Regions from separate parts of the Rouxiella sp. S1S-2 genome, predicted to be linked through region 2. Evidence: predicted binding sites of a transcription regulator. Region 2 holds the regulator's gene; each other region holds the start of a gene.
The links. The regulator PhoB, encoded in region 2, activates phosphate uptake and scavenging genes when phosphate is short. The targets are predictions, from matches to a motif close to CTGTCATAAAACTGNCNNAT.
Positions count from the first base shown of each region.

Region 1: a site for PhoB is predicted at 2,996-3,015, ahead of pitA (inorganic phosphate transporter PitA). Genes of this name have one in related genera too.
Region 3: a site for PhoB is predicted at 2,998-3,017, ahead of glpT (glycerol-3-phosphate transporter). Genes of this name have one in related genera too.
Region 4: a site for PhoB is predicted at 3,053-3,072, ahead of phnC (phosphonate ABC transporter ATP-binding protein). Genes of this name have one in related genera too.

Region 1 is NZ_WFKL01000001.1:451,877-460,093, forward strand. It holds gene uspA (universal stress protein UspA) at 74-517, opposite strand; gene uspB (universal stress protein UspB) at 973-1,308, shown strand; gene pitA (inorganic phosphate transporter PitA) at 1,425-2,924, opposite strand; gene GA565_RS02110 (NAD(P)/FAD-dependent oxidoreductase) at 3,244-4,446, shown strand; gene GA565_RS02115 (sugar-binding transcriptional regulator) at 4,542-5,474, opposite strand; gene GA565_RS02120 (tagatose-bisphosphate aldolase) at 5,710-6,654, shown strand; gene GA565_RS02125 (AAA family ATPase) at 6,647-7,213, shown strand; gene GA565_RS02130 (PTS sugar transporter subunit IIA) at 7,506-7,949, shown strand; gene GA565_RS02135 (PTS sugar transporter subunit IIB) at 8,048-8,217, shown strand, end outside.
Region 2 is NZ_WFKL01000001.1:4,433,575-4,441,791, reverse strand. It holds gene sbcC (exonuclease subunit SbcC) at 1-790, opposite strand, end outside; gene sbcD (exonuclease subunit SbcD) at 787-2,043, opposite strand; gene phoB (phosphate response regulator transcription factor PhoB) at 2,263-2,952, shown strand; gene phoR (phosphate regulon sensor histidine kinase PhoR) at 3,121-4,440, shown strand; gene GA565_RS20375 (cobalamin-independent methionine synthase II family protein) at 4,760-5,860, shown strand; gene brnQ (branched-chain amino acid transport system II carrier protein) at 6,263-7,582, shown strand; gene proY (proline-specific permease ProY) at 7,746-8,217, shown strand, end outside.
Region 3 is NZ_WFKL01000001.1:13,839-22,055, forward strand. It holds gene GA565_RS00070 (zinc/cadmium/mercury/lead-transporting ATPase) at 1-875, shown strand, start outside; gene tusA (sulfurtransferase TusA) at 938-1,189, opposite strand; gene GA565_RS00080 (7-cyano-7-deazaguanine/7-aminomethyl-7-deazaguanine transporter) at 1,433-2,122, shown strand; gene GA565_RS00085 (DcrB family lipoprotein) at 2,230-2,796, shown strand; gene glpT (glycerol-3-phosphate transporter) at 3,114-4,466, shown strand; gene yigL (sugar/pyridoxal phosphate phosphatase YigL) at 4,542-5,351, opposite strand; gene pldB (lysophospholipase L2) at 5,400-6,392, opposite strand; gene rhtB (homoserine/homoserine lactone efflux protein) at 6,564-7,184, shown strand; gene rhtC (threonine export protein RhtC) at 7,238-7,867, opposite strand; gene recQ (ATP-dependent DNA helicase RecQ) at 7,926-8,217, opposite strand, start outside.
Region 4 is NZ_WFKL01000001.1:4,067,557-4,075,773, reverse strand. It holds gene GA565_RS18670 (Yip1 family protein) at 512-1,102, shown strand; gene dld (D-lactate dehydrogenase) at 1,204-2,922, opposite strand; gene phnC (phosphonate ABC transporter ATP-binding protein) at 3,123-3,959, shown strand; gene phnD (phosphonate ABC transporter substrate-binding protein) at 3,992-4,924, shown strand; gene phnE (phosphonate ABC transporter, permease protein PhnE) at 5,119-5,982, shown strand; gene phnE (phosphonate ABC transporter, permease protein PhnE) at 5,982-6,905, shown strand; gene GA565_RS18640 (NAD-dependent succinate-semialdehyde dehydrogenase) at 6,948-8,217, opposite strand, start outside.

The sequences.
Region 1 (8,217 bases), 4.0 Mb from region 2:
CATTATATCGTGAAATGCATTATGCCGGGGTACAGAGCTGCACCCCGGAAAAAACCTGCCTAGACGGCCGTTCTTATTCTACCGCGTCTTCAGGGTCGCGCAGGGGAACGATAAGCATATCGATGTGAACAGTATTGATCAGTTGGCGAGCCGAGGACATCAGCTTGCTCCAGAAGTCCTGATGGTGGCCGCACAGCACCAGGTCTACGTCATATTTTTTAATCGCATCAACCAACACCTGCGCCAAGTCACCGCTGCCGCTAAGCGTTTCAGCGATAGGGTAGCCCGCATTTTGAGACAGCTCGCTCAGAGCATGGTGGGTTTCTTCGGAAATGCGCTTTTGCATATCGCCAAGGTTGACGTCAATCAGGCCGGTGTAGAGGTCCGAGTAATTCACATCAACGTGGATAAGAGACACTTTGGCGTTGTATGGACGGGCAAGAGAGACCGCTTTTTCAACCAGCACTTTGCTTTCTGGAGAAAGGTCAACCGCAATCAAAATATGTTTATAAGCCATAAGAAACTCCTTCCATAAGTCATTTAACGTTAATTCGGATTATCTGAGTGTCGTCCTGTCACTGCTGCGTAAACTAGGGGGCGCATAAGCTAATCGTTGCATAAACAACAGGCTGAAAACTTATCATACCTCAAGTATAGCGCTAAAACGCGAGATGCAGTGCCATCATTGGTGGGCATCACTGATGCGTATCACATTGTTCATAAGGGCGCTGCGCCAGAAAAATTGCTTTTTTGCTCCCCGATTTATATTTCATTTCCTACACTCAATAATAGGCGCGAGAACGACACGTCGTCTCTTCACGAAAGTGAAGCCCACGCTGAAGGTGCTAGCCCGGAAAGAGTCTGGGGGGCGGGCAGAAAATTGCCCAGGGGATTAAGTCATAAGAAGAGAGTAAGGGCGGGAAACATGCGGCAGTTTGCCGATGCGTTTCGATGTCGCCTTAAGGGGGAATCATGGTAAGTCCCGTTGCGCTATTTTGGGCTTTATGTGTGGTTTGTGTCGTAAATATGCTGCGTTACTACTCTTCTCTGCGCGCACTGTTGGTCGTCCTGCGAGGATGCGATCCGCTTCTTTATCAATATGTTGACGGCGGTGGATTTTTTACGGCCCACGGACAGCCGAGTAAACAGATAAGATTAGTGCGTTATATCTATGCTCAGCGGTATGTCGATCACCACGACCCTGAGTTTATCCGCCGTTGTGAAAGGGTTCGCGGTCAATTTGTGCTTACGACTGCACTTTGCGGATTAATTCTTATCAGTATGTTGGCGATGCTGATTTGGTATTGAATCCCATTGAAATAAGGACCGTTGAATGAGAGTAAAACGACAGTGAGTATCGATATAAGAGTAAAAAAATAGGCGATGCATTTTCATGCACCGCCTATTTTTACGCATAAAGCCGATTAGATCAGTTTTAGCGCCAGCCAGTAGAGTACGCCAGAAAGTAAAATTGAGACGGGCAGAGTGAGTAACCACGCCAGCGCAATGTTCTTGATGGTTTTACTCTGTACGCCACCGCCGTCAACAATCATGGTGCCTGCTACCGCCGAGGACAGTACGTGAGTCGTCGAAACCGGCATACCGGTATAACTTGCCACGCCAATCGATACGGCTGCGGTAACCTGTGCAGAAAGACCCTGCGCGTAGGTCATGCCTTTTTTACCAATCTTCTCACCAATGGTGGTCGCCACGCGCTTCCAACCCACCATCGTTCCCAGCGCGAGCGCCAGAGCCACAGCGACAATGATCCAGATTGGCGCGTACTCAACGGTTTGCAGCAAATCGCTGTGCAAGTCGTTAAGGAAACGCTTATCGGCAGAGCTGGTTTCTTCCAGTTTAGCCGTTTTATCTGCGGTATCCGCCACGCACATTAGCAGGCGACGCATATGGCTACGCTGCTCCGGCGCCAGGTCACTGTAGCTTTGTAAGTTAGCCAGCATTGCCTGAGAGCGGGTTATCGCTTCCATTGCCTGCGAGTTAATGCAGTGGAACTCAACCGGTGCACCGTTGCTGGTGTCGGTTGGCGCAGGCACCAGCGGCGTCAATGCCACCACGTGCGGCAACGCATCAGCGTGTTGCTGATAGTACTGCTGCAGGTGATTTACGGCGTCACGGGTACGGGTAATATCGTAACCCGTCGCGTTCATATTAAGCACGAAGCCCGCGGGCGCTACGCCAATCAGCACTAGCATGATCAGGCCAATGCCTTTCTGACCATCGTTCGCGCCATGGGAAAAACTTACCCCGATGGCCGAAAGGATCAGGGCAATACGCGTCCAGAATGGCGGTTTTTTCTTGCCATCCTGTTTCTCGCGTTCTGCCGGCGTCAGGTGAATACGTTTACGTTTTTTATTCCCGCTCCAGTAGCGACGGAGCACAAAAATCATGGTTCCGGCAATAATCATCCCTACCAGCGGCGAGATAATTAATGACAGGAAAATGCCGATCATTTTGGGAATGTTTAAGGCATCCACTATCGAGCTGTGGGTCATTAGCGCGTTGGTTAATCCTACGCCGATAATGGCACCGATGAGCGTGTGGGAGCTGGAGGCCGGAAGGCCGAAATACCAGGTTCCCAGATTCCAGATAATCGCCGCCAATAGCATTGAAAACACCATAGCGAGACCATGCGCGGAACCCACGTTCAACAGCAAGTCGGTTGGCAACAGGTGAACAATGGCATAGGCCACGCTCAAGCCGCCAAGCATGACGCCGAGAAAGTTGAATACGCCAGCCATCACAACCGCAAGTTGCGAACGCATAGCGCGCGTATAAATAACAGTCGCTACTGCGTTAGCCGTGTCATGAAAGCCGTTGATGGCTTCGTAGAACAGCACAAACAGTAGTGCGAGAATCAATAACAGGCCGGTATGGAAATCCAACCCGGCGAATAAATGCAGCATAATTGTTACGCCAGTTTGTGGACATGAACGCCGCGCATTATCTGCGAGAACAGGGTGGGTGGAAAAGGAAAATATGACATTTTTTTGACTAAACGTAGGTTGAAAATTAGCCATGTGCAAAGAGACTCTTTTAAATTCATTGATTTAAAAGGGGTTTTGCTTATGAAACATTTCGTTACCTGCGCTGATTATTCTGCAGTTATCTGGCGTATCTTCGCTACAGCGCTTACAATCGGGCGCGCAAGAAGCTGAATTGCACGCTTTTTGTTCGCTAACCAAGGTTTTTTTCAACCAAAAAGCATCATTCAGAGAGGTTTTTGTGGAACAGTACGACGTTGTAGTCATTGGTGCCGGTGCGGCAGGAATGTTTTGTGCTGCAGAGGCGGGCCAAGGTGGCTGTAAAGTACTGTTGCTTGATAACGGCAAAAAACTGGGCCGCAAAATCCTGATGTCCGGCGGTGGCCGCTGTAATTTCACCAATCTTTATGCCGAACCTGCGGCCTATCTATCCGAAAACCCCCATTTTTGTAAATCTGCACTGGCGCGCTATACCCAGTGGGACTTTATCGACCTGGTCACCCGTTACGGCATTGCCTGGCATGAAAAAACCCTGGGCCAACTGTTTTGCGACGACTCCGCTCAGCAAATTGTGTCGATGCTGGAACAGGAGTGCCAAAAGGGTCAGGTCACGGTTCGCCTGCGCAGTGAAATCAGCGCGGTGGAAAAAACTGAACGGGGCTTCAACATTACGCTAAACGGTCAGGTTGTGAGCACTCACTCACTTGTTGTGGCCAGCGGTGGGCTTTCAATGCCGGGTCTTGGCGCCTCACCGTTTGGCTATCGCCTTGCCGAGCAGTTTGGCCTTAAAATACTGCCAACCCGCGCCGGATTGGTGCCTTTTACCCTGCATAAGCCGCTGCTGGACCATTTGCAGACCCTCTCAGGCGTGTCGGTGCCGTCGGTGCTGACTGCCGAAGACGGTACCGTGTTTCGTGAGAGTATCCTTTTTACCCATCGCGGGCTCTCCGGACCGGCGGTTTTACAGCTTTCCAGCTATTGGCAACCCGGTGAGTTTGTAAGCGTTAACTTACTTCCTGGCTTAGACCTGGCGGGGTTTTTAAACCAGCAGCGTCAAGAACATCCTAACCAAAGTTTGAAAAACACCCTGTCTTTGCATTTGCCCAAGCGGCTGGTGGAGTGTTTGCAGACGCTGGAACAAATTCCCGACGTCACGCTCAAGCAGCTCAACCCTGCGCAGCAGTCCGCGTTGGTTGAACAATTGCAAAACTGGCAGGTTCAGCCGAACGGCACTGAGGGTTACCGCACCGCCGAAGTCACATTAGGTGGCGTAGACACGCGGGCGCTGTCGTCTAAAACCATGGTCGCCAACGCCGTCCCCGGCCTGTATTTTATCGGTGAAGTGGTCGACGTCACCGGCTGGCTCGGCGGCTACAACTTCCAGTGGGCCTGGAGCTCGGCATGGGCCTGCGCACAAGACTTGATTAAGACGCGTGCGGAATAATTCAACTCACCTAGCGTCTACAGCAGCGTATTGCCCTTGAGTGCAACTCAGGCTTAATCTCCCATTTTGGGAGTAAGCCAAGCGCTTTTTATTGTTTAGCTTATCGGCAGGCGGTCCAAAATGGCCTGCGCGGTATTCACGTCGGTCACCAATGAATTAATCATGCCTGAACGAACGGCGCCGATAATGGCGGCGGCTTTCTCCGGCGTAGCGGCTACGCCAATGGTCAGCGGCGTGCGGCGCAGCTGCTCAACCGATGCCGCAATCATGCGCTCTTCTCCTTCCCAATGCAGAATTTCACCAGCCTCAGTGATGTAATGACGTAAAACGTCGCCCGTGGCGTGGCTCAGCGCCTGCTCGCCCGGCGTGGCGGTGCTGCTTTCACTCGGTTTTGGCTCGTGAGTCAGACCTACACCGACAATCGCCACGTCCAGCCTGTCCCACAGAGAAATAATTTCCTGCACGCTGAGATCACGCAAAAAGGCTTCCCGCAGCTCCGGCGACGAAATGTAAGGCGCATGCAGGAAGTAAGGGGTGCCTTCCATCTGCTCGGCCGCGCGGCGAACAAATTCGGTAATTTGAAAATGTGGGGCCGCCTGCTGCATGCCGCCGTTCAACGCGACGGTCAGCACGCCCGGCAATCGCGGCAGGCCTGCCAGCGTTACCTCTCTTACCGCACGTCCCCAGCCGATACCTAATACCGAGCCAGCGCTTAATCCTGCCTGTGAAAGCAGCGAAGCCAGTGGCGTACGCAGCGCATCCAACACATTGTTCGGCGGCGCGTCCACGACATAGGCATGCTTAAGGCCGAGGCGCTGAACGAGATCGGCGGTCATGTTTTCGGGTGAAGATAACCCGATGACTTCTATGCGAACTATGCCTGCTGCGCGAGCTTTGTTAAGCAGTCGGGAGATGGTCGCGGTTGAGACATCCAACTTGCGCGCAATCTCGACTTGCGACATATCGGACTCGTAATGAAGCTTCGCTACCATGTGCATTAATGTGCGCGTTGCTGCAATATCTTGCAAAATTGGCTCTTTCAGCTTGAAATTCCTTTCAGTAATGAATTACACTCAATGCGTCGGTTGAGGAATTATTGCTCAATAGCGGTGAGAAAGCAATGTTCCACTCAGGGCTTAAACCCTTTAAAACCGGCGTTTTTCATGATTTTTCGGCCTCCCTTGAGAGCAAGGGAAACGACAGAGCGTCCAGTGTAATCGAGATTTTTTAATCTGTAATAAATTTCACGCAAAGGAGAGTTCCATGTCAAAGTTGTCAACGTCTGAATTACGCGGCTATCAGCAGATTTGTGGTCAAAACGGTGCCATGCTGGTTATTGCCTGCGACCAACGCGGCGGTATGCGCACGCTGCTTGCCAGTGACCCACAACAGCAGGCGTCCATTTCCGAGCAGCAGCTTGGGCTGATTAAAGCCGACATCACCCAGTATCTTGCCAGCAAAGCGTCCTGCGTATTGGTGGACCCGGTTTGTGCGGTGCCACAGCTGGTCGATGACGGGATTATTTCACGCGATACCGCGTTGCTCATCGGGCTGGATGCGTCGGGTTGGGACAATACGCCGGAAGGTTATCGCCTCTCTCGCTTGGCGAAAGGTGTGGATGCCCGTCGCGTGCGTGAGCTGGGGGCGACTGGCGGTAAAATAATGGTGTACCTGCGCTCTGACCAACCCCTGGCCAATAAGCACAATATCGAGATCCTGCATAAATGTATTAAGGACTTCAGCAGTGAAGACCTGCTGCTGGTGGTCGAGTTCCTGACCTACAAGCTTGATAGCGAAACCGACGAAGAATATAAAGCGAAGGTGCCGGAGTTGATTTATGGTGGGACGCAAATTTGCCTCGATGCCGGTTCCAAAGTGCTGAAACTGCCTTATCCAGGTTCAAAACAGGCTTGTGCGGCAATCACCAAGCTTGCCGGGGATGTGCCTTGGGCGGTACTGTCGGCGGGCGTGGATCATGAAACCTTCCTCAAACAGGTCGAAGATGCGATGAGTACCGGTGCTTCAGGCGTAATTGCCGGTCGCTCGCTGTGGAAAGACTGCATTTCTCTGGATCATGCCACCACCAAAAATAAGCTCGAAACGGTTGCGGTTCCTCGTCTGAAAGAGCTTCAGGCGGTGATTCAGCAATATTATAAAGCGGCCCAAAAGGGTAAAAGCACATCAACCGAACAGGTGGAACATGTCTGATAACAGAGAAGTTTTTAACGCTGAGACGGGTAAGCGGGTCATTCTGGTCAACGGGATCCCTGCATCGGGTAAAAGCAGTCTCGCCGTTGAACTCTCTGTAAAGACGGGTTGGTTGCAGCTGTCGCTTGATGGCATAAAAAATCCTTTCCTTCAGCGTATTGAAGGAGTCGATAGGGCCTTTAACCGCCGGCTGGGTCAAGCCAGCTATCAGGTTATCTGGTCAATCGTGGCGGATGCGCCACAGGGCAGCACCTTTATTGTCGATGCCTGGTTCGGTTTCCAACCGAAAGAGGTACTGGTCGACTATCTCACTCAGGCGGGCGTGAGTGAAGTGCTTGAAATCTGGTGTCAGATTTCGCCGCATACTGCCGGATCACGATACGAAGCGCGATTGAGTGAGCGAGTGGCGGGTCATTTGGGGGCCGAATATATACCCGAGCTAAAAATATTGGCCGAGAAGGCACAGCCAATGGAATTAGGGCCGGTATATTATTCCGACCAGGAAAAACCTGTGGATATTGATGCTATTAAACAGTGGGTAAATTCTACCTTTAAATAGCGGAAGGCGACGGATTAAAAAGACTGCCAATCATATAATATACATTTAATAATGTTACCTGACATGAAACTCGGTACGCATCGAGATCCCATATCATTAATTTAGGATAAAGTTACTTATTATTATTTTCAATGAATGACAAATAGGCGTGGCTAGATCACAGTTTTTATTTTTGATTAATAGAATACTGAGATAAGTATACTTTTATAAAGTAAGAATCTATAACCTAACGGTTTATAAATTGATGCTTTAGAAACAATGCACGTTAGGCGAAAACTCTTGAAGAGGTAATATGTTAACTGACTGGATTAACGAAAGTAATATTAATATTATTGAGCACGCAGACAATTGGCAGAGTGCTGTGGCATTGGCAGTGCAGCCGTTAATAGATGTTGGTGCGGTTGAGGCTCGTTATCTCCAGGCTATTTACGATATGCACAGAGAGATTGGTCCTTATTATGTACTGGGGGAAGGTATTGCTATGCCGCACGCCAGACCGGAAGAGGGGGTTATTCGTACCGCGCTGTCACTGGTTATTGTACAGAATGGCGTTGAGTTTCACAGCGAAGATAACGATCCGGTTTATATCATCTTTGCGTTAGCAGCAATAGACAGTAATTCGCACATTGAAATGATCGCCAGCCTCTCACATCTTTTCTGTGACGATGAGGTGGTACAAAAACTACGAGGATGCCAAAGCAAAGAACACGTTTTGCAGGCCATCCGTCAGTACTGAGCATAGAAAGTCACTTAACATCATGAATCCCTTTGGCTTAATGCCATCGGGGTTATCCGAAGTATGTCTTATAAATAACGGCAAACAAAGGAACACCTATGAAAAAGTTATCAATTCTGGCGGTATGCGGCGCGGGTCTGGGCAGCAGTTTTGCCTGTGAAATGAGCATTGAAGCGGCTCTGAAAGATTTAGGGATAGACGCTGACCTGGCTCATTGTGATATTTCAAGCGCCACCTCAACGCGTGCGGATATTATTTTCACCGGAGA
Region 2 (8,217 bases):
GTTGCTGATACTGCTGGTTTTTTTGTTCAATATTTTGCCATTGCTGCAGCCAGTTGAGGCCCTTCTGCTGTCGTTCAGCCTGTTGACTCAGCGCTTTCTCGCGTGTGGCAAGCATCACCCGTTCCTGCTCGAGTTGCACGCGCTGTTCGTCGCTCAGCAGTTCAATGCCTGCGGCGCGCTGGTGCAGCAGGTCGAGGTCAATTTTTGCCTGTTTATGCTGCTCGAAAACCTGTTGAGACAGTCGTCCATAAATTTCGGTGCCGGTCAGCTCTTCAAGCAGCTCGGCGCGCTCATTGGCCTTGGCGTTGAGGAAGGCGGCAAACTGCCCCTGCGAGAGCATCATTGATTTGGTAAAGCGCCCGAAGTCGAGGCCGGTCAGTTCGGCGATGGCCGGCAGCTTGTCGCGTACTTTGTCGGCCAATATTTTGCCGTCGGCCAACAGCGCCAGTTCAACCTTTGGCGCCTGAAGATTACCGGTTGGCGAATTACCCGCACGTCGCTGGCTCCAGAAAGCACGATAGCCGATGCCTTTCACCTCAAACTCCACCTCGGCCAGTGATTCAGCGGTATGGCGCGTCATCAGCTCATTTTGGCTCGGGGTCACGTCGAGGCGCGGCGTTTGGTGATAAAGCGCCAGGCAGATGGCGTCGAGCAGGGTGGTTTTACCCGCGCCGGTCGGGCCGGTAATGGCAAACAACCCGTTGCTGGCAAACGGCTCGGCGGTAAAATCGATTTTCCATTCACCTTCCAGTGAATTGATGTTTTTAAAACGTAGTGAGAGAATTTTCACTGTGCGCTTTCCTCCGAGGAATGCCCGCTTTCAACCTGTTCCAGCACCTGCGAGAAAAGCGTACGGATGCGCTGCTGGCGCCCCTCTTCGGGCGCATTTTCCTGTGCCAGACGGCGTTCGAAAACTTCATTTACGCTGAGCTCTTTAAGCGTCTCTTTCTCCTGCTGCAGCAGTCCTTGCAGCCGCTGCTCCTTGCTGCGTCTAAGCAGTACTACCTCAACCGGCAACGGGTCGGTCAGATTCTGGATGCGGCGCTGAATATCACTCAGGTAGTCCTGCGTCGCGACTTCAATATCCAGCCAGACGTTTTTCTGAGGATCGCCTTGGTGCTGCGGTTCATTATTTTGAAAACTAAGCAGCTGCTTTTCAATGTCGGCCAGCGTGCCTTTGATGATTTCCATTGGCTGAGAACGCGGTATGGCCAGTGTTTCAATGCTGTTCAACGTAGTACCGGTGAAATCGAGCAAATACACGCTTTTATCGTTGCTTGCTTCATCAAAACTCAATGGGATCGGCGATCCGCTGTAGCGAATGTGCTCGGTTTTAGCGATTTTCTGCGCCCGGTGGATATGGCCCAAAGCAACATAATCCACCGGCGGAAACGCCTGTGCGGGGAAGGCGTCCAGTGTACCAATGTAAATATCGCGCACTGAATCGGAGGCAGTAACGCCAACGGTAGTCAAATGACCGGTCGCAATAATCGGCAAGGGCAGGCCAAGCTCGTCTCGTCGCGCACACGCTGCCTGATACAGCGAAGAATAGTGCGCTGCAATAGCTTCCTGCAGCGCCAGCTGTTTCTCACTGCCGGACTGCCCGGCCTGGCTTGCCAGAAGGTCGCGCGGGCGCAGGAAAGGAATGGCGCACAGCACAGCACCGGGCTGACCCTGGCGGTTATTTAGCGTTAATACCTGACGCGTAAGGTCTTCGCCTACGGTGGCTATCACCTGAGTATTCAGGCATGAAAGCAGCTCTCTCGACTCGTTGAGCGTTGCCACTGAGTCGTGGTTGCCTGCCAATACCACCAACTGACAGCCGGTTTTTTGCAGATTGACCACGAAGCGATTATACAGCTCACGGGCATAGCTTGGCGGCGAACCGGTATCGAAAATATCCCCCGCGACGATCACTGCATCTACCTGATGTTGCTCAACCTGTTCTATCAGCCAGGTTAGAAAAGCCTGATGTTCAGGCGCACGGCTCTTGGTAAAAAAGTACTGACCAAGATGCCAGTCGGAGGTATGAATCAGTCGCATGAGGGTCTCGCGGTGGCGGTTGCAAGCGGCAAGTATAAACGCCCACAGCGGGCGATGTCGTTGAAAAATCGTGTTTATGACAAATGCGCGGGTCAAATATGACGGCTTGGCTACACTTAGTCGCACGCGAAACTGTTTTTCATAAATCTGTCACAAATCTGACGCATAATGACGCCCGAAATCAAAATTAAGTTCGCTAACTTATTGGCAGGCTATCAAATGGCTAGACGCATATTAGTTGTGGAAGATGAAGCACCGATCCGTGAAATGGTTTGTTTTGTGCTTGAGCAAAATGGTTACCAGCCCATTGAAGCTGAAGATTTCGACTCGGCGGTGAATCGTCTTATTGAGCCTTACCCCGAATTAATTTTACTCGACTGGATGCTGCCGGGCGGTTCCGGTATTCAGTTTATTAAACACCTCAAACGCGAAGCGCTGACGCGCGATATTCCTGTCATGATGCTTACCGCACGTGGTGAAGAAGAAGACCGCGTGCGCGGGCTGGAAGTCGGCGCCGATGACTATATTACCAAACCGTTTTCCCCTAAAGAGCTGGTCGCGCGAATTAAAGCCGTGATGCGCCGCATTTCTCCTATGGCTGTCGAAGAAGTTATTGATATGCAGGGGCTAAGTCTGGACCCTTCGTCGCATCGCGTGATGGCCAATGAGCTGGCTCTCGACATGGGCCCGACCGAATTCAAACTGCTACACTTCTTCATGACCCACTCCGAGCGCGTTTACAGCCGTGAGCAGTTGCTCAATAACGTCTGGGGCACTAACGTATACGTCGAAGACCGCACGGTAGACGTTCATATCCGCCGTTTGCGTAAAGCGCTGGAATCTAGCGGACACGATAGAATGATTCAAACGGTTCGCGGAACGGGTTACAGGTTCTCAACCCGTTATTAATAGGCTTTATATTTTGAATGCACAGGCGTTGACGGCCTTCGTTCACCCCACTGGCTGGCGTATTCAAGCGTCTGGGGCGTTGTTTAGTTGTCGCCGTCCTGCATAATGAAATAGAGTGGATTATTATTCTGATAAAGGCAGTTCACTCACTCACAGCGGAGATACTGTGTGTTAGAACGATTATCCTGGAGACGGCTGGCCGGCGAGCTGTTTATGTTTTGCCTGCCTGCGCTGATCCTCGCCATTTTCATTGGTTATCTTCCCTGGTTGTTGCTGGCGTCAGCGCTGGCAGCGCTGGGCTGGAACTATTATAACCAGCTCAAGCTTTCCCACTGGCTGTGGCTAGACCGCAGTATTACCCCACCCAGCGGCCTGTGGAGCTGGGAACCGCTATTTTACGGCTTGAATCAGATGCAAATGCGCAACCGCCGCAGAAGGCGAGAGCTGGCGTTGCTGATAAAACGTTTTCGCAGCGGAGCCGAATCTCTTCCCGACGCCGTGGTACTCACCACCGAAGAGGGCAATATCTTTTGGTGTAATGGGCTGGCGCAGGAGCTGCTGGGCTTTCGCTGGCCGGAAGATAATGGCCAACATCTTTTTAACCTGCTGCGATACCCTGAGATGCGTAGCTGGATACAGACGAGAGAATTTTCACGTCCGTTGACGCTGCAACTCAACAATGCTCACTTCGTCGAGTTTCGCGTGATGCCGTACTCTGAAGGTCAACTGCTGATGGTGGCGCGCGACGTCACTCAGATGCGCCAGCTTGAGGGCGCGCGGCGTAACTTCTTTGCCAACGTCAGTCACGAGCTGCGCACGCCGCTCACTGTTTTACAGGGCTATCTTGAAATGATGGAAGACGCCAAGCTCGAAGAACCTTTTCGCAGCAAGGCGCTTGACACTATGCAGGAACAGACGCGCAGGATGGACGGTCTGGTCAAACAGTTGCTGACCCTTTCTCGAATTGAAGCCGCAACCAATATTGATTTGCAGGAAAAGGTCGATATTCCAACGATGTTGGGCATGCTGGAGCGCGAGGTGCAGACCCTGAGCGGCGGTCGGCATGAGATTGTGTTCAAGATCAACGACCAGCTTAAGGTTTTTGGCAACGACGATCAGCTGCGCAGCGCCGTATCGAATCTGGTGTACAACTCGGTTAATCACACCCCGACCGGTACGCGCATTGAGGTAAGTTGGCAGCATACGGCGCAGGGCGCGCAGTTTCAGGTCAGTGACAACGGACCGGGCATTGCGCCTCAGCATCTTCCTCGTCTGACTGAGCGCTTTTATCGGGTTGACAAGGCGCGCTCAAGACAGACTGGCGGCAGTGGTTTGGGGCTGGCTATCGTCAAGCATGCGCTCACGCACCACCATTCTCGATTGGATATCATGAGCGAAATTGGTGTCGGTACGCGCTTTATGTTCACACTGCCCAACCGGTTGATTGTGAACGCAGCGCCCGTCGAAAATGCCAAGATTAAGCACTAACTCTCTGTTTTTTAGTGCCTGGCGCCGTCCCTTTATATTGTAAAACACCTCTCTTTTAAGCGGGTCCATTCGGACCCACTTCTTCTGAATATCAAGCCCTGCCTCCAAACATGAATTTTTTTCACGTAAGGTGAAAAATAGTCATTTGGTGTTGAAGGGTTCTCATGGCAGCATAGTATTAAAGCCGTTTAGACATCTAGATGTCTAAAATAACCTCGAGGTATTATTAACAATGTTAACTAATTCCTAAGGTCGCCGCGCTACCCGATAATCAATAGCAGTGATGACGTGTTCATCGATGCCTTGCCAGGAGTTAAGAATGTCACAGCCTAATCCCGTTTATCGCGCCGAAGTTGTCGGGAGTTTCCTGCGTCCTGAAACGTTGAAAAAAGCACGCCAACAGTTTAAAGCTGGTGAAATTGATGCGCAGCAACTGCGTGCAGTAGAAGACACCGAGATCCGTCGCGTTGTACAACAGCAACGTGAGGCGGGTTTGCAAGTGGTTACTGACGGTGAGTTCCGCCGCGCATGGTGGCATTTCGATTTCTTCGAGGGCCTGCAGGGCGTTGAGGGTTATGACGCAGAACAGGGCATTCAGTTCAACGGCGTGCAGACTAAGGCGCGCAGCATCAAAGTGGTAAACAAGCTGGCGTTTGGCGACCACCCGATGATAGAACACTTCCGCTTTTTGAAAAGCATCAGCGGTGATGCGGTCGCGAAAATGACCATTCCAAGCCCTAGCGTGATGCATTTTCGCTATAATCGCGATGCGGTAAAAGACGTCTATCCAAATCTGGAAGACTATTTTGATGATTTGGCTCAGGTTTATCGCGATGCGATTAAAGCCTTCTACGACGCGGGCTGCCGTTATCTGCAACTCGACGACACCGTCTGGGCCTACCTGTGCTCTGAAGATCAGAAGAAGCAAATTCTGGCACGTGGGGATAACCCTGAAGCGTTGGCGAAAACCTATGCTCGGGTATTAAACAAGGCCATTGAGGGCAAGCCGGATGACCTGATTATTGGTCTGCATGTCTGTCGCGGCAACTTCCGTTCAACCTGGATTTCTGAAGGCGGCTATGAGCCGGTGGCTGAAATTCTGTTTGGTACCGTGAACATCGATCGCTTCTTCCTGGAGTATGACAATGAGCGCTCCGGCGGCTTCGAGCCCCTGCGTTTTATCAAACCAGGCCAGCAGCAAGCCGTTCTGGGGCTGATCACCACTAAAACCGGCAGTCTGGAATGGGCGAAAGACGTGGAAGCGCGCGTCAAAGAAGCGACTCAATATCTGGATATCAATCAGATTTGCCTCAGCCCGCAGTGTGGATTTGCCTCAACCGAAGAGGGCAACAGCCTGACCGACCAGCAGCAGTGGGACAAGTTGAAACTGGTGGTAGATCTCGCGGCGAAAATTTGGTAAATCCCGGGCTTTAGGCCGAAAAAACGAGTGTAGCAGCACATCGTATACACCGAGTTATTGTGCGTGAATCGACCTTTAAATGGTTGTTTCGCGCACTTTTAATTTAATTAAAGCTTGAAATAGGCATTTGTTGTTCAAAAAACATACGCATCATGTGGCGGTATTTTGCCTATATCCAGTTAATGTTACTGCTCAGGATTTAAAAACCAGTCAAACGCTCTGCTTTTTTGATTCTGACTTGCCTTTGTGCACTGTAAAAGCGTACCTTAGCGCCGCTGTCGCTCGCACTACCCCTGCATAATATCGTCATTTTATACCTCGTCAGGCGTCATCCTCAGCGTTCAAGCCGAGTGCCAGCAGCGGACACTTTATTCATTTTGCACAGGCATCACGACATCCATCATGAGTCATCGATTAACAAGCAAAGATATTCTGGCATTGGGCTTTATGACTTTTGCCTTATTCGTCGGCGCGGGGAATATCATATTCCCGCCGATGGTCGGCTTACAGGCCGGTCACCACGTTTGGTGGGCAGCCGCCGGATTTATGATAACCGCCGTGGGCCTTCCGGTGATGACCGTGGTTGCGCTTGCTCGCGTGGGCGGTGGAATCGATGCACTAAGTACGCCAATCGGCCGTAAAGCCGGTTTGCTGCTGGCTACGGTCTGCTATCTGGCCGTGGGGCCGCTGTTTGCAACGCCTCGCACCGCAACCGTCTCTTTCGAAGTCGGTATTGCGCCACTGACCGGCGACGGCGCGTTGCCTCTGCTGGTGTATAGCCTGATTTATTTCGTGCTGGTGATTGGTATTTCACTGTATCCGGGCCGTCTGCTCGACACTGTGGGCCATATTCTGGCACCGCTGAAAATCGTTGCACTGGGTATTCTTGGCATCGCCGCCGTGCTGTGGCCTGCCGGACAACCGTTGGCCCCTACGCCAGCCTATGAGGCCGTTCCTTTCTCCAACGGCTTCGTGAATGGTTATCTGACCATGGACACGCTGGGCGCGCTGGTGTTTGGTATTGTTATCGTTAACGCTGCGCGTTCCCGCGGCGTAGAAGATGCCAAGCTATTAACCCGCTATACCATTTATGCCGGTCTGATTGCCGGTCTGGGCCTGCTGCTGGTGTATCTCAGCCTGTTCAAACTGGGTGTTAATACGGCGTCTCTGGTGCCCGAAGCGAAAAACGGTGCGGTTATTCTGCATACTTACGTTCAACAAACCTTTGGCGGCGTGGGCAGTTTCTTCCTTGCTGCGCTGATTTTCATCGCCTGTATGGTCACGGCGGTTGGCCTGACCTGCGCCTGTGCCGAGTTCTTCTCACAGTATTTACCGCTGTCTTATAAGTCGCTGGTGTTTATTTTGGGTCTGTTCTCCATGCTGGTCTCCAACCTGGGCCTGAGCCACCTGATTCAGATTTCAATTCCGGTGCTGACCGCGATTTATCCACCGTGTATCGCACTGATTGTGCTGAGCTTTACCCTGCGCTGGTGGAACAGCTCCTCGCGCATTATTGCGCCGGTCATGCTGGTTAGCCTGATTTTTGGTATCATTGACGGCATCAAAACCTCTAACTTCGCCGCTGTGCTGCCGGTCTGGACTACCCATCTGCCGCTGGCCGAGCAGGGTCTGGCGTGGCTACCGCCTTCCGTATTGATGCTGGTGTTGGTTGGCGTTTATGACAAGGTGAGTGGTGCGCGCAGCGTTACAGCGCATCAGTAATGCAATCTTGCCGTGTACCCTCAACGGGTGGCATCTCGATTGACTAAGCTTTCGCCAATGCAGGCCACGGAATAGTTTCCGTGGCTTTTTCGTTGGTAGAGAATAGCGGGGAGTGTTCCGTTATTTCGTTATTAGACTGTGCTTTATGATTTGGAATTTTTAAATGCAACAATCTCTCGATACAGCGTCGGCTGACAAATCCTCAACGTCGCTTAAGCGCGGACTGAGTACCCGACATATCCGCTTCATGGCGCTGGGCTCAGCCATTGGCACCGGTCTGTTCTACGGCTCGGCTGACGCCATTAAAATGGCCGGACCTAGCGTACTGCTGGCTTATCTGGTCGGTGGGATTATTGCTTTTATCATCATGCGTGCGCTGGGCGAGATGTCGGTTAACAACCCGCAGACTGGCTCGTTTTCACGCTACGCGCAGGACTATTTAGGGCCGCTCGCGGGTTATATCACCGGCTGGACCTACTGCTTTGAAATTCTGATTGTCGGTATTGCCGACGTGACCGCGTTTGGCATCTACATGGGCGTGTGGTTCCCTGACGTGCCGCACTGGATGTGGGTGCTGAGCGTGGTGCTTATCATCGGCGGCATCAACATGATGAGCGTGAAGGTCTTTGGCGAAC
Region 3 (8,217 bases), 4.4 Mb from region 2:
AACCGGAAGTCACCGACACTGTTTTGCTGGCCGATGTGCCGGTAGAGCAGGTGCTGGCGATGGCGGCGGCGGTGGAAGCTGGCTCGCATCATCCGCTGGCAAAAGCCATTATTGCCGCCGCTGCAGCTCATCCGCCACTGACTGCCGATCGACGCAAAGCACTGGCCGGCGTTGGGGTTGAGGGCTGGGTGAATGATAAGCACGTGCTGGTCGCGGCACCTAAACATCTGCCTCAGAACACGTTAACGCCTGTCGCGATTGCGCAAATTACTGCGTTGGAATCAGACGGCAAAACGGTTGTCGTGGTGCTTGTAGAACAGCGCGTTCTTGGCCTGCTGGCAATGCAGGACAAACTGCGTGAAGATGCCGTTAGCGCACTGGCAGAGTTGAAAAGCCTGGGGATTGAGACGGTGATGCTGACCGGTGATAACCCACTGGCCGCGCGCAGTATTGCTGCAAGGCTAGGCATTGATTTCAAGGCGGGGTTACTGCCCGCGGACAAAGTACAGGCAGTGGCCGAATTAGGTCAGCACCGCGTGACTGCAATGGTTGGTGACGGCATTAACGATGCCCCAGCAATGAAGGCAGCGCGTATTGGCATCGCGATGGGCAGCGGCACTGACGTCGCGTTAGAAACAGCGGACGCCGCACTGACCCACAATCGCTTAAGCGGACTGGCGCATATGATCCGCCTTTCACGGGCAACGCGCGCCAATATTCGCCAAAACATTAGTATTGCGCTTGGCCTGAAGGCTATTTTCCTGGTCACCACGCTGATGGGACTCACCGGCCTGTGGCTGGCCGTGTTGGCAGATTCGGGTGCAACCGCGCTGGTGACCGCCAATGCGCTGCGCCTACTCAGGAAAAAATCATAAAAAAATCAGTTTTGTAGTGCGGTCCCGCGCGTAAAATGCGCTGACTAAGGGCACTGGCGTGTTTAAACGCCGGTGCCTTTTTTCAACAGAAAGCGGTAAGGCAGTTGTTCGGTATCAAACGCCAGCAAAGTATGCTCCATAAAGCGGCAGAAGCCGGGAATGTCGCGAGTGGTCGCAGGATCGTCAGCAATAATCAGCAGCGTTTCGCCGTCGTTCATCTTGCGCACCGCTTTGCGCACCATCATCACTGGCTCCGGGCAGCGCAGGCCCTGTGCATCTAACTGTTGGTCCGCATGGTCAAAGGGGTCGTTCATGTCTGTTCTCTTCATCACCGATAACATATTGCGCGACAGTTTACCCCGCATTTCCACCGGTGCAAGCCGCCGTTGCGGCACCCACGGTGAAACAAGGGGGATAGTATTTTGTTGCGCAAACGGATAGTATGCGCGCCGCGGCGGTAAAATCGTCGTCTTTAGCACGAAATTTAATCTACTGGCCGTTTTTGCCGTAGACATTATTGGGTTCCCTCACCCCAACCACTAAAAAGGTCACAATTTATGTACTCCTTTTCTGCTCAACAGCGGTTTTCCGCGTTGATATGGCTTGCGCTATTCCATATCGCCATCATCACCTCCAGCAACTATCTGGTGCAACTGCCTGTCTCCATCTTTGGGTTTACCACCACCTGGGGCGCATTTACGTTCCCATTTATTTTCCTGGCCACTGACCTGACGGTACGTATTTTTGGTGCTCCGCTGGCTCGCCGCATCATTTTGTCAGTGATGCTGCCTGCGCTGGCCATCTCCTACGTTATCTCTGCACTGTTCTATCAGGGAAGCTGGCAGGGGTTTGCTTCGCTCGGCAGTCTGAACGTAATGGTCGCACGCATCGCCACGGCAAGCTTTATGGCCTACGTGCTCGGGCAAATCCTTGATGTACAGGTATTTAACCGTCTGCGTCAACGCAATAGCTGGTGGGTAGCCCCTACGGCCGCGATGTTCCTGGGCAATATCAGCGATACGCTGGCGTTCTTCTTTATTGCCTTCTATAAAAGCAGCGACGCATTTATGGCGCAACACTGGGTTGAAATTGCGTTGGTCGACTACAGTTTCAAATTGCTCATTTGTCTGATTTTCTTCCTGCCAATGTACGGTATGCTGTTGAATGTCCTACTTAAGCGCCTTGCTCAATCAGGTAAAACCGATGCTGTGCACTTTAACGACGACACAAAAACCGCCAATATCTAACTTGCTTTTCGGCGTTGAATAGGTTGCCATAAAGGCCGTGAAGTCAATTACCTATACCCGTTGCGCTAAGTGACGGGGTAGAGTGCGTGAAACTTAAAGGAAGCCCTATGCACAAATTAGCCAAGTTTATGGGAATAACGCTGCTGGTTGCCGGTTTGGCCGCCTGCGATGGCAAAACTGATGATAAAACCGCATCGGCAGATAAGGGCGCAGCGCCAGCAGCCACGGCAGCAATGCAGCCAATAAGCCTGCTTGACGGCAAAGTTTCGTTTTCACTGCCCCAAGGCATGAGCGACCAGAGCGGTAAGCTCGGCACACAGGCTAACAACATGCACGTTTATGCAGACAAAACCGGGCAAAAAGCAGTGATTGTTATTCTGGGCGACTCAACGCCTGACTCACTGGAAACCATTGCCAACCGCCTGGAACAGCAACAGCATGAACGTGACACCAATCTGCAGGTGGTGACTAACAAATCTATCCAGGTTAATGGCCAGACGCTGCAACAGTACGACAGCGTGATTAATTCTGCCGGTCAGAAAGCCTACTCATCAATCGTACTGGCTAAAATCGACAACCAGTTGATGACGATGCAAATTACCCTGCCAGCGGATAATCAGCAGCAGGCGCAGACTGACGCCGAGTCCATTATCAGCACCTTGAAAGTTCAGTAAGTCATTCAAAACGTATTAAACGCGGAGGGAACTGCCTCTCTCCGCGCAGTGTCTTCCCCTCAGCCTCACCCGCCATTTCGCTCAAAAACGAACACAAATGCGCATTAAATTCCAGATTAAGTCTTAAAACGTGATCTCTCCCCGCCAATTTACCTGCATCAATATTTCAAATTGTTAATAAATCCGGCAGAATCTGCTCTTGATTCATAAATCTGTAACATTAATGTCATAAATCCAATCCATCTTCGCGCCTCGGACTCTAATGACGCTCGTTATGGAACATTTCAATACCCAGGGAATATGCCTCGGAGGCATCCATGCTAAGTATTTTCAAACCTGCAGCCCACATTGCGCCGGTTGACGACACTCATATCGATCCACTCTATCGCCGCCTGCGCTGGCAAATATTTATCGGCATCTTCTTCGGCTACGCCGCCTACTACCTGGTGCGCAAGAACTTTGCGTTGGCAATGCCATATTTGGTTGAGCAAGGCTTCTCGCGCGGCGACCTCGGTCTGGCGCTGTCGGGGATTTCCATCGCCTACGGCTTTTCGAAATTTATCATGGGGGCGGTTTCCGACCGTTCAAACCCGCGCATCTTCTTGCCCGCCGGTCTGATTTTATCAGGCGCTGTCATGTTGTTTATGGGCTTTGTGCCTTGGGCAACCTCAAGCATTGCCATCATGTTCGTCCTGTTGTTCCTTTGTGGATGGTTCCAGGGCATGGGTTGGCCACCGTGCGGCAGAACCATGGTGCACTGGTGGTCGCAGAAAGAGCGCGGCGGCATCGTTTCCGTTTGGAACTGCGCGCACAATGTGGGCGGCGGCATTCCTCCGCTGTTGTTCCTGCTGGGTATGGCGTGGTTTAACGACTGGCGCGCAGCGCTCTATATGCCAGCCTTTGCCGCCATTGCGCTGGCAGTATTCGCCTTCGTGATGATGCGTGACACCCCACAGTCCTGCGGCCTGCCGCCGATCGAAGAGTACAAAAATGACTATCCGCCGGACTACGACAAGGACTCGGCAGAAAAAGAGTTAACCGCGAAACAAATTTTCATGCAGTACGTTTTGCCTAACAAGCTGCTGTGGTACATCGCGCTGGCTAACGTGTTCGTCTACCTGCTGCGCTATGGCATTCTGGACTGGTCGCCGACCTATCTGAAAGAGGTAAAACACTTCGCGCTAGACAAGTCTTCGTGGACCTATTTCCTCTATGAATATGCTGGAATTCCGGGGACACTGCTTTGCGGCTGGATGTCGGACAAAGTGTTCAAGGGCAATCGCGGGGCGACCGGTGTGTTCTTCATGACGCTGGTGACTATCGCCACCGTGGTCTACTGGCTCAATCCGGTAGGAAACCCTGGCGTTGATATGGCCTGCATGATAACCATTGGTTTCCTGATTTATGGGCCGGTCATGCTGATTGGTCTGCACGCGCTTGAGCTGGCACCGAAGAAGGCGGCGGGCACGGCGGCAGGCTTTACCGGTCTGTTTGGGTATTTGGGCGGATCGGTCGCGGCAAGTGCCATCGTGGGGTATACGGTGGACAGCTATGGTTGGAACGGCGGCTTTATGCTGATGATTGGCGGCTGCGTGCTGGCGGTGATCCTGCTGCTGATGACCATGTTCAGCGAAAACAAGCACAAGGCGGCGTTAGCAAAACGCGGCTAAGAATTTAGGCAGTAGAAAAATCGACAAATGCCCGCCAATTGCAGAACTGGCGGGCATTTTTTATTTAACAACGGATTAGCGGTCGTTGTTCAAATACATTTTCCGCAGATAGTGAGGCACGGCGTCATCGGCATTGGAACCAATGATTTCGGCATCCGGCATCGCGGCCTTGAGACGCGGCAGTGAACCGCTCATCAGACAGCCCTTACCCGACATATTGAGCATTTCGAGGTCGTTCATGCCATCACCGAACGCGATGCAGTCTTTCAGCGTATAGCCCATCAGCTTGGACACTTCTTCCAGCGCGTGACCTTTTGACACGCCACCGGCCATGACTTCCAGACAGACCGGCAGAGAGAAACTGACATTTACGCGATCGCCCCAGCGCGCGTTGATCGCCTGTTCGAGCGGGATAAGTTTTTCATGATCTTCGCAGGTGAAATACACCTTGGCGATGCCGTCGGTTTCCAGCAGGCCCGGCTCATAAAGTTTGTATTTGAAGATAGACTCTTTAAAAAAGTCATCCTGATCGCGACGATCGCGGTTCATATACCAGTCATCGTCGCGGTAAACGTTGGTCAAAATATCAGGATCGCCGTGCACGATGCCAAACAATTCTTCGGCGATATCCGGGGCAAGGTTATGGCTGAAGATAAGCTCGCCGTCGGTGTTGTGCACGCGCGCACCGTTCGAGGTAATCATATAGGCGCTGATGCCCAGATTGTCGCGAATTTGCCCAACGTCAATGTGGTGACGGCCGGTGGCGAACACAAAGTGAATATCCCGCTGAGTCAACTGCTGCAGGGTCTCTTTGGCAAAAGGGCTCAGGGTATGATCGGGTGACAGCAGCGTGCCGTCTAAATCGGAAGCAACAACATGATACATAACGTTAGGTTCTAACCTCTGATGGAGTTGTGCGCGGAAAACCGCGGGTTAATTTTGTTGCGCAAAGAAGCGCATGATGGCGTCTAGCGCCTGTGCCCGCATAGCGTCCCGCTCGAACAGGATCTCATGGCGTGCGCCTTCAATGACCAGTGGTTTCTCCCCTTCACAGGGGTGCCCGGCGATGGCCATGGCCTGACAAAAAGCGGTGTGTGACCGGTTATCGACGACATGGTCTTCACTCGCCTGTAACAAGAGCAGCGGTGTCGTAATATTTTTGGCTTCTTCGAGTATCTGCATACCCGCCTGAATGCTTTCCCGCACCCAGTGATAAGTTGGGCCGCCGACGCGTAGCTCAGGGTAGTCGGAATAGAAGCGCTGATTGCGTCGATAGCGCTCGCGGCTGTGCGTCAAGCGGTTGACCACAAACGGCAGAGGCCGCCAACTGCCAGTGCCCAGCGCGAAGCCGTCGCGATAAACGGGGCGGCGCTCGGCCCAGTTTAAAATTTTGCGGGTCAACCAGTTTGGCATCCGTAAATAAATGCCGGTCATGGGGGCAGAAAGCACCGCAGCGTCAAAATTATTGGGCTCTCGCGCTAGCAATAAAGCCAATATTGCCCCGCCCATCGAGTGGGCCAGCGCAAATTTTTTAGCGTATCTACGTGGCGCAATTTCAAGCTGATAAAAAGTAGACAGGTCGGTAACGTAGTCGTCAAAATTCTGGACGTGTCCACGATGTGGGTCTTCGAGCAAACGACCGGATCGTCCCTGCCCACGGTGGTCAACGATCATGACGTCGTAACCACAGTGGAAAAGGTCGAACGCCAGCTCTGGGTACTTTACATAACTTTCAATACGCCCGGTTGACACCAGAATGACTTTATTGTGACTGGGCGAACAGAAGCGCACGTAGCGGATTGGGACGTCATCAACCCCTGTAAATTCGCCTTCTTCACGGCTGCGCCAGAAGTCCAGCAGCGGCCCGTTGGCAAAAGCAGAAAAGCCGTATTCTCGCGTTAACCACCGCTCGTAATTTGCTGACATTGGCTGTCCCAGAACTAAAGTGCCGCGTGGAGAAATAAGTTGTTTTCAGGCCGTAGCGCAAATTTTAACAATAGCGTATTGTGCCACAAAAAGAGGCATCTCAATAGATTTCGCGAACCCGATTATTTATTCGGGACTCGGATTCCAAAACTCACTCAGGGATAAGCAATAATGACATTGGACTGGTGGCTAACCTATTTGTTAACGACCTCAATTTTGAGTCTGTCGCCAGGTTCTGGCGCAATCAACACCATGAGCACCGGCATTAGCCACGGCTATCGCGGTTCAGTGGCGTCTATTGCCGGACTGCAGCTCGGGCTCTCGATTCATATCGTGCTGGTAGGAATTGGCCTCGGTGCGCTGGTGTCGCAGTCTTTGCTGGCCTTCGAAATTCTGAAATGGTGCGGCGCCGCCTATCTCATCTGGCTGGGCATTTGCCAATGGCGTGCAGCGGGTGCCATTGATATGAACGCGCTGGCCAGCAGCATGCCGCGTCGCAGGCTGTTTAAACGCGCAGTATTGGTCAATCTGACCAATCCGAAGAGCATCGTGTTTCTCGCCGCGCTTTTCCCGCAGTTTATTATCCCACACCAGCCACAGGTTGCGCAGTATCTGGTATTGGGTGTTACCACGGTGGTGGTCGATATTATTGTGATGATAGGTTATGCCACGCTGGCAAAACGTATTTCGGGCTGGATTAAAGCGCCGAAGCAAATGACCCTGCTCAACCGTATTTTTGGTTCACTGTTTATGATGGTAGGCCTGTTGTTGGCCACTGCGCGCAAGATTTAAAACAAAAAAAGGGGCTTGCTTAAGCATGCCCCTTTAATTCAAAAGATTAAGACTTAGCGCGAAATGATCAGGTGGATGCCGATACCGGCAAACAGCACGCCCGCCACGCCGTCAATCCACTTGGCCAAACGTTGATAGCCACGGCGCATGACCGGCAGCGCAAACACCACGGCGACCACGGAGAACCATGCCAACGTTTCCAGGCTTATCAGAGCAAAAAGGCCCCAACGTTCACCGCTGCCGACGCTGTCGCCGACAAATAGCGAGAAGATACTGCCGAAGTAGATAACCGCCTTTGGGTTAGACAGGTTAGTCAGCAGGCCACGCATAAAGGTTTTACCGCGCGCAGGCAGAACAATAGCCGGTGCGTCTGCGCCCGTGCCATCCGCCGCTTTTTTGGCACGCGCTGACTTCAGCAGTTGCCAGCCCATCCAGCACAGATAAAGGCCGCCGCCAACGGTGATAATCTGATGTAACCACGCCATTTTTTGCAGCAGAAGATGCAGGCCCATTAGCGCTACCGCAGCCCACACCAATACCCCAAGGGTAATACCGAGCACGCCCATCATCGCCTCTTTGCGCGATCGGCTCATGGCCGTTTGCGAAACGAAAAAGAAGTCGGGTCCCGGTGACATTAGCGCCACCAGATGTACGGCTGCGACGGTTAAAAACAGAATTAACATTGCTTACTGCTCCCCTATTTACGCCTGTTTAAAAAATGCTTTACTGCCGTCAGTTTACTCACTCATCGCCGTTATCAATGTGATCGCGGATCAATGCCATAAATGGACGACCAAATTTTTCGAGTTTCCGCTGACCAACACCGGTGATACCCAGAAGCTCTCCAGGACTAACCGGCAGCTGTTCTGCCATCTCAAGCAGCGTGGTGTCGTTAAATACGACGTAAGGAGGAACGTTTCCCTCATCCGCCAATGACTTACGCAGCTTGCGCAATTTTGCAAACAGCTTGCGATCATAGTTACCGCCGTAGGTTTTCTGCGTGTTACTGCCACGGATTTTCAGCGTTTGCAGT
Region 4 (8,217 bases), 370 kb from region 2:
TACCGTGTCAATATGATGGATATGACTTATTTTCTAAGTGTCAATTGCAAAATAAATCAGCGAAAAATATTTAACTTTTTACCAACATTGATGTTTATCCGTACAAGCACAGGTTAGGAAAAACATAACTTGAAATCTCATGTTGAATGCGATTTATTGAATAAATTGGAGAATTATATTGGCCATTAATTAAAAAGTATTGCAAATCATTCTGTTAAATTTAATTAATGTAAGTAATTATAAATTCATTGATTTTATTTAGAATAATTTATTTAATTGGTTGCGCGATGGATATAAATTAATCGAATGGGTTGCAAAGTAATAATTATATTTTTATCTACCATCCTCACTTGTAAAACTTTTTTCTGCGGCTCGCACCTCTGCCAGCACACGCTATACTTGTTCATAAGGTCGCCACCTTTTATCCCTCTGTTGCTCGTTCGATTTAACAGAGTGAAAGGAATGATTTCAGGCCGCTGTAGGCGACTGCCAGCTGGCAAGGGGGTGTATCATGGTCAATCATGTCTGGGGACTGATGTCTCGTCCAGGTCCCGAATTGCAACGTATTCAACGTGAACATGAAACGGTAACGCACGTCTATTCCCATCATGTTCTGCTTATGGCAGCTATTCCCGTGGTGTGTTCCTTTATCGGTACCACCCAGGTTGGTTGGAATTTTGGTGATGGTCAGAATTTACAAATCACCATGCTAACCGCGGCCTCCATTGCAGCGGCTTTTTACGTACTTATCCTTTGTGCCGTCGCGTTGATGGGGCGAATCATCTATTGGATGGCGCGCCGGTATGAAAGTCGACCCAGCCTGAACAGCTGTATCGTGTTTGCTGGCTATGTGGCAACGCCGATGTTTCTTAGCGGAATAGTCGCGCTTTATCCACTGGTGTGGCTGTGTCTGTTTGTCGGCCTGATAGGCCTGTGCTACAGCGGATATTTGCTGTATCTGGGGATCCCAAACTTCCTGGAAATTGACCATCGTGAAGGTTTTCTGTTCTCCAGTTCGACGCTGGCGATGGGCGTGCTGGTGCTAGAGTTCTTGCTGGCACTGACAGTGATTATGTGGGGTTATGGTTCAAAACTCTTTTAACTGAGGACTGATTATCAATTTATTCAAGGTTACTGATGGGTTACAAATTGCACGCTAAATCCCCGTTGGATAGTTCATCCTGCGGGGATTTTCTTTTCTAATCAGCTTTGCCAATGTTTTAGTTTACTGGTTTTGCCCACGCCGGGGTTGAAGCTGTTTGTGGGGTCAGCCTGCTGGTAAAATGCCTGCAAATGCGGTTTGGCGACATACAGATGCCCAACGTTGTGTTCAGCAGGATATTCCGCCCCTTTAGCATCAAGAATTTCAAGCATCTGATGCTTCAACTCCTTGCTGTTTACCCCTTTCTTGACGATGTAATCCTGATGGAAAACGTGACACATAAAGTGTCCGTAATAGAGCTTGGCCACCAATTTATTATCAATTTCGGGCGGTAACACTTCAAACCAGTCGCGATCGTTGCGGCGCAGTGCGATGTCTAAGGCCAGAATATCCTCAACCTCTTTTTCATGCACGGCGTGATAGCGCACTGCAGCTCCCGCGGCGGCGAATCGATGCAGGAAGGCCTTTTTCCCTTCATCGGCTGAACAGACAAAAAAGTCGCCGTCTCGGTCGGCAAAAAAATGGGTCAAAAAGTTTTGCGCCTCTGCAACGCCCGCACCGCTCATTTTTAGCAGCAGGTGATGCTCATAGCGGTCGCGATATTTCTTCATTCTTGGCGGTAAATGATTGGGCAGGGCGCGACTCAGGCACTGCATTACCCGATCGCTGAAATTTTTTGGCAGGAAAGGGACTTTGCTGACCCGCGCGTCAAATTTACCTTTAGCGGTAAACATATCTGGCATTTTATCGGTGCCAAGTTTGTCGATCATCAGGAACGTATCTTTACCGTAGACTTCGGTAATATCAAAAATATCCCGGTGCATATATTCACCGGCCACCGGCAAGTTTTCAAACTGGGTAAGCATACCGCGCCGAAGATCGGTAAGCACGGCGGTGCTGTCGGTGCCGATGTAAAATACCTGCTGCAGCGGTTCGGCTTGAAACGTGTCAAGCCGTACGGCAAAAATCGCCAATTTTCCGGCACATCCCGAGGCTTCATACAGGCGTCGAGCGTCTGCGTTGAAACGTGAGGGAGTATCCGCATCGACATCGCGCACGCGCTCGGCATAGTCATGATCAGAAGCTTGCAGCACGCCATTTTCAACATCCTCAGGCGTATATTGCTCGTTTTGCAAACGGGTCAGAATTTCTTCGGGGGTATCGCCAAGTCGAATGCCCAGATGGTTGATAAGCTCAAGCTCTCCCTGCACATTTACCTGTGCATACAGCGCCATTTCGGTATAAGCCGGCCCGCGTTTAACCAGCGAGCCGCCCGAATTATTGCAGACCCCGCCGACTACCGACGCCCCGATGCATGACGACCCGATAACCGAGTGAGGCTCACGGCCTAGGGGTTTAAGACGTTTTTCAAGCTGGTATAAGGTGCCGCCGGGGAAGCTAATGACCTGTTTCCCGTCGTTAATCAGCTGAATATCGTCGAGTTTTAAGGTGCTGAAAATCACGATATCGCGATCGTAATCATCGCCGCTGGGCGTTGATCCTTCGGTCAAACCGGTGTTGGCTGCCTGCATGATGACAATTTTATCCGCCTCAACACAGGCCTGCAGCAGTTGCCATTGCTCAAGCAGAGTTTGCGGAAATACCACCGCCAGCGCGTTGCCGCCTCCAGAGCGGAAGCCTTTTCGATAGCGTTCTGTCTGACTTTGCGACGTCAACACGTTACGGCTGCCCGAAATGGTTTTAAGTTTTTCTATCAACGCAACGTTACTCGTCGATGTGGAATGAGGATGTTGAGTCATTCTGCCTCCCTGTCTCTTTATGACGGCACGTTTTGCCGATAGCTTGCTTGTAATCATAGGCCTAATAATTAGGTCAGGCGTTAAGGATAGGCTTTTTCAATAATTAATGGGTCATCTTTTAGCCATTAAACCATCATCAATCTGTCACAGTTGTCCCGCTTAATGGGCGTCAGAATCTGTAAGCAACCGGAGACAGCATAATGGCGCAAGCGCAACTTAAGCTGGCACAGGCTGAATACCCTCAGGCCGAGCCAGAGCATCAGAATAAAGTTTTAGACGTGAAAGGACTGGTTAAATCCTACAAGTCAGGCTCTCGCGTGCTCAACAATATTAATTTTGAACTGCACGCGGGAGAGTTTGTTGCCGTGATTGGCCGCTCCGGTGCAGGTAAATCAACCCTGCTTCACGTGCTCAACGGCACTATTCCTCTGAGTGAAGGCAGCGTGGTTTGCCATTACGACGGCGGTGATAAACAGGAACTGGCGGGGCTGACTGGCAAGGCACTGCGCCGCTGGCGTGCAGGCTGTGGCATGATTTTTCAGGATTTCTGTCTGGTACCTCGTCTAGACGTTTTAACAAACGTGCTGTTGGGGCGCCTTAGCCAGACATCAACGTTGAAATCTTTCTTTAATCAATTTGACGACGAAGACCGTGCTCGTGCGATTTCACTGCTCGAATGGCTGCACATGTTGCCTCATGCACTGCAGCGCGCCGAGAATCTGTCGGGCGGCCAGATGCAGCGGGTGGCGATTTGTCGTGCCCTGATGCAAAACCCGAAAATTCTCTTGGCCGATGAGCCGGTGGCTTCACTCGACCCTAAAAATACCTTACGTATTATGAACGCGCTTAAAAAAGTCAGTGAAGACAATATTGCGGTGATGGTTAACCTGCATTCTGTTGAGCTGGTGAAAGATTTCTGTACCCGGGTCATTGGTATTGCTCATGGCGAGATTATTTATGATGGGCATCCTGATTATCTGACTGATTCAATCCTGCATAAACTTTATGGCGAAGAAAGTGAAGCGGTAAACGCATAACTCACCAAACTACTACACAAGGTTACTACTAAATGAAGAAGCTATTACGTCTGGCGGTATTTGTTGCAGGATCAATGGCAGCAATGAATAGCATGGCCGCAGATGCACCAAAAGAATTGAATTTAGGTATTCTTGGCGGCCAGAACGCCACACAGCAAATCGGCGATAACATGTGTGTAAAACAGTTCTTTGATAAAGAGCTGAACGTTGATACTAAATTACGCAACTCTTCCGACTACTCTGGCGTTATTCAGGGCCTGTTAGGCGGGAAAGTCGATATGGTATTAAGCATGTCACCTTCTTCTTTCGCATCGGTCTATCTTAATAATCCGAAGGCCGTCAGCATTGAAGGTATTTTGGTCGACGATACTGACCAGTCACGTGGCTATCACTCCGTGGTTCTGGTTAAGGCCGACAGCAAATATAAAAAGCTGGAAGACCTGAAAGGCACCGCCTTCGGTTTTGCTGACCCAGACTCTACGTCGGGTTACCTCATCCCGAACGCCGCATTTAAGAAGAAGTTTGGTGGTAATACCGACGACAGCTATAACCACTTCTTCTCCAGCACCACCTTTTCAGGTGGTCATGAGCAGGACATTCTTGGCGTGCTGAACGGTCAGTTTGCTGGTGCAGTTGCCTGGGCATCAATGATTGGTGACCCGTCAACCGGTTATACCTCAGGGGCGTTCGGACGCATGATGCGTATGGGGAATCCTGATTTGATGAAAAAGATCCGCATCATCTGGGAATCGCCGCTCATTCCTAACGGTCCTATCCTGGTGAGCAATTCATTACCTGCAGACTTTAAAGCTAAAGTGGTTGCGGCAATTAATAAGCTGGATAAAGAAGATCACGCCTGCTTCGTTAAAGCTGTTGGCGGCACTCAGCATATTGGTCCTGCTACACTGGCTGACTATCAGCAAATTATCGACATGAAAAAAGAGCTGACCCAGGGCGGTCGCTAATATTCTTTATCTTTCTGGCAGCAGGAATATTGGCTAGGTATTTCTTCCCCGGGATGTTGATTATATAAACTCCCGGGGACTTATTTACTTGCTATTCGGCTGCTTAAAAAATTAATTTAATCTTTATTAACTGCTTTATATCTATTCAGGCAGAGCAGAGATTTATCTCCGTCATTAACTGTGGAAGCCTTATTTTGAATACAGAATTTCATCATTACTACCAGCAAATACGCAGCAAGCAAAAAAGAGAGGCGCTGATTTGGTCTGGCTTGATGTTAGTCCTCTATTTGTGGGCGGGGAGTATTTCAGAACTAAATCTAAAAACTATTTTTATTAATGCGCCGCACTTTTTCGATTATATCGTACAAACCGTCCCGACGTTGCACTGGGCCGATTTATTTTCCGATGGCCATACCAAGGGTTCGCTGGCGTATTGGGGATATCGATTAAATATTCAGTTGCCGCTGATTTGGGAAACTATTCAGTTAGCGTTCTCATCTACCATTCTCTCAACCGCGCTTGCCGTGGTGCTGGCTTTTATCGCCGCCAACAATACTGATTCGCCAAAATGGCTGAAATTCAGCGTGCGAACTTTTGTCGCTTTTCTGCGCACCATGCCGGAACTGGCATGGGCGGTGATGTGTGTGATGGCATTTGGTATTGGTGCTATTCCTGGGTTTATTGCCCTGACGCTGCACACTGTAGGGAGCTTGACCAAACTGTTTTATGAGTCGATTGAAACAGCCTCCGATAAACCTGTGCGCGGGTTAAAAGCCTGTGGAGCAGGGCGTTTGCAGCGGATGCGCTTTGCCCTTTGGCCACAGGTTCAGCCTATTTTTCTCTCCTACAGCTTCATGCGTCTGGAAATCAACTTCCGTCAGTCTACGATTTTAGGGCTGGTGGGCGCGGGTGGAATAGGGCAGGAGCTGATGACTTCAATCAAACTGGACCGCTATGACCAGGTCAGCATGACGCTGCTGCTGATTATTCTTGTGGTTTCAGTCATGGATTATGCTTCCGGCAAACTCCGTAAACGCGTTGTAGAAGGAACGTTCTGATGCTGACAGATTCTCTCTCTGCCGCTGGCGTCGCCAGCATCAAGCAGCAACACCCCCACCTTTTTGCCGCCCAGCGTCGCTACCTGCGTTTATTAGCCCTGTCTGCAGTGGTGGTGGTGATTTATTACCTGCTTTTTTTCCGTTTTTACGGCATCTCTTTTCAACAACTGACGCACGGCTGCGCCGAAATTGGTAAGTATTTCATCCGCATGTTTGTCTGGCAGAATTTCTCGCAGTGGCCGTTAATGTACTATTTTACGCAGATAGCCATTACTTTAGCTATCGTGTTTGCCGGTACGGTAACGGCTTCACTGCTGGCGCTGCCGCTGTCATTTTTGGCGGCGCGTAACGTGATGTCAACGCCTGTGCTGAGACCGATTTCACTGATTATTCGCCGTATCATGGACGTGCTGCGCGGCCTGGACATGGCTATCTGGGGATTGATTTTTGTACGCGCCGTTGGCATGGGGCCTTTGGCGGGAGTGCTGGCGATTATCATGCAAGACCTGGGACTGCTGGGTAAACTCTTTGCTGAAGGGCACGAAGCGGTAGAGCGTTCCCCAAGCCGTGGGCTGCGGGCTTTGGGGGCCAATCCGCTGCAAACTCACCGATTTGGCATTTTCACTCAGTCGTTTCCAACATTTTTGGCGCTGTCGCTGTATCAGATTGAGTCAAACACGCGTTCGGCAGCTGTATTAGGCTTTGTTGGTGCGGGCGGGGTCGGACTGGTTTATGCCGAGAACATGAGGCTGTGGAATTGGGATGTGGTGATGTTTATCACCCTAATTCTGGTCGTGATTGTCATGACCATGGATAAGATTTCGTCCATGCTGCGTGCAAAATATATTATCGGCAACGACATTGATTTGTTTAAGCCAGAAGACGCAAAACGTACTAGAATGGCGATTTTCCGCTCAGAATAAAAGAAAAAATCCCCGCCAATGCGGGGATTTTTGATTTAAAAATCAGTGTTTACCGGCCAGTACGACCAATTTCTGATTCACAAACTCTTTGATACCTAAATCGGAAAGTTCGCGGCCAAAGCCTGAACGTTTCACACCACCAAACGGCAGTTCCGGTGCGGTATCGGTCAATGAATTGACGTACACCATTCCCGTCTCAATTTTCGTTGCCAGTTTGCGTGCGCGATTCAGGTCACGGGTGAACAAGGCACCGCCAAGTCCATAATTCGAATCATTGGCAAGCTTCACCAATTCCTCATCATTTTTAACCACGTAAACCTGCGCCACCGGACCAAAGAACTCTTCAAAATAGGCCGGATTATCACGGGTGATGCCGGTCAAAATCGTCGCCTGGTAGAAGTTACCCGGATTATCGCTGACAGCTTCACCGCCGACGTGCACCTTAGCCCCGTGTTTAACCGCCTCTTTAACCTGTTTGGTCAAGGTTTTCAGAGCATCGGCTGAGGAGAGCGGCCCAAGGGTGGTTTTAGCGTCCAGCGGATCGCCAATTTTTAAATCCTTAAAGTGCTGAGTGAATTTTTTCAGAAACTCGTCAGCGACTTTTTCATGAATGATAAAACGTTTTGCGGCGGTACACACCTGACCGGCGTTGGCGATTCGCGCCTGTGCACCCACCTTGGCAGCGTGGTCGATATCAGCATCTTCAAGGACTGCAAAAATATCATTACCACCGAGTTCAAGAGTGGATTTTTTCAGTTTTCCTGCGGCTCTCGAAGCCACAACGGCCCCGGCTTTTTCCGAACCAGTCAGCGCCACGCCCTGCACGCGATCGTCATCAATAATGTTGGATACTTGGTCTTGGGAAATAAACAGATTGGTGTAGGCACCTTTTGGTGCACCTGCTTCATTCACTAGTTTCTCAAAGGTTTCTGCACAGTGCGGCACGATGCTGGCATGTTTGACCAGCACGCTGTTACCGGAGGCAAGGTTGGGGGCCAATACGCGCATCAACTGATAGAACGGGAAGTTCCACGGCTCTACGGCCATAATTACGCCGATCGGGCTATGCTCGACCCACGCTTCACCTAGGCTTGATTTATAAGGAACCGGTTTTAGAAAATCTTCAGCATTATCAGCATAATATTTCGCAATATCGGCGCAAATTTGTACTTCTGCGCGGCTTTGTTCAATCAGTTTACCCATTTCGACGCTGACAATCTTTGCCAACTCGTCAATGCGTGACGACATCAGGTCTGAGAGTTTATGCAGCACCTTGAGACGCTGCTTAATATCACCCTGCGCCCAGTCGGAT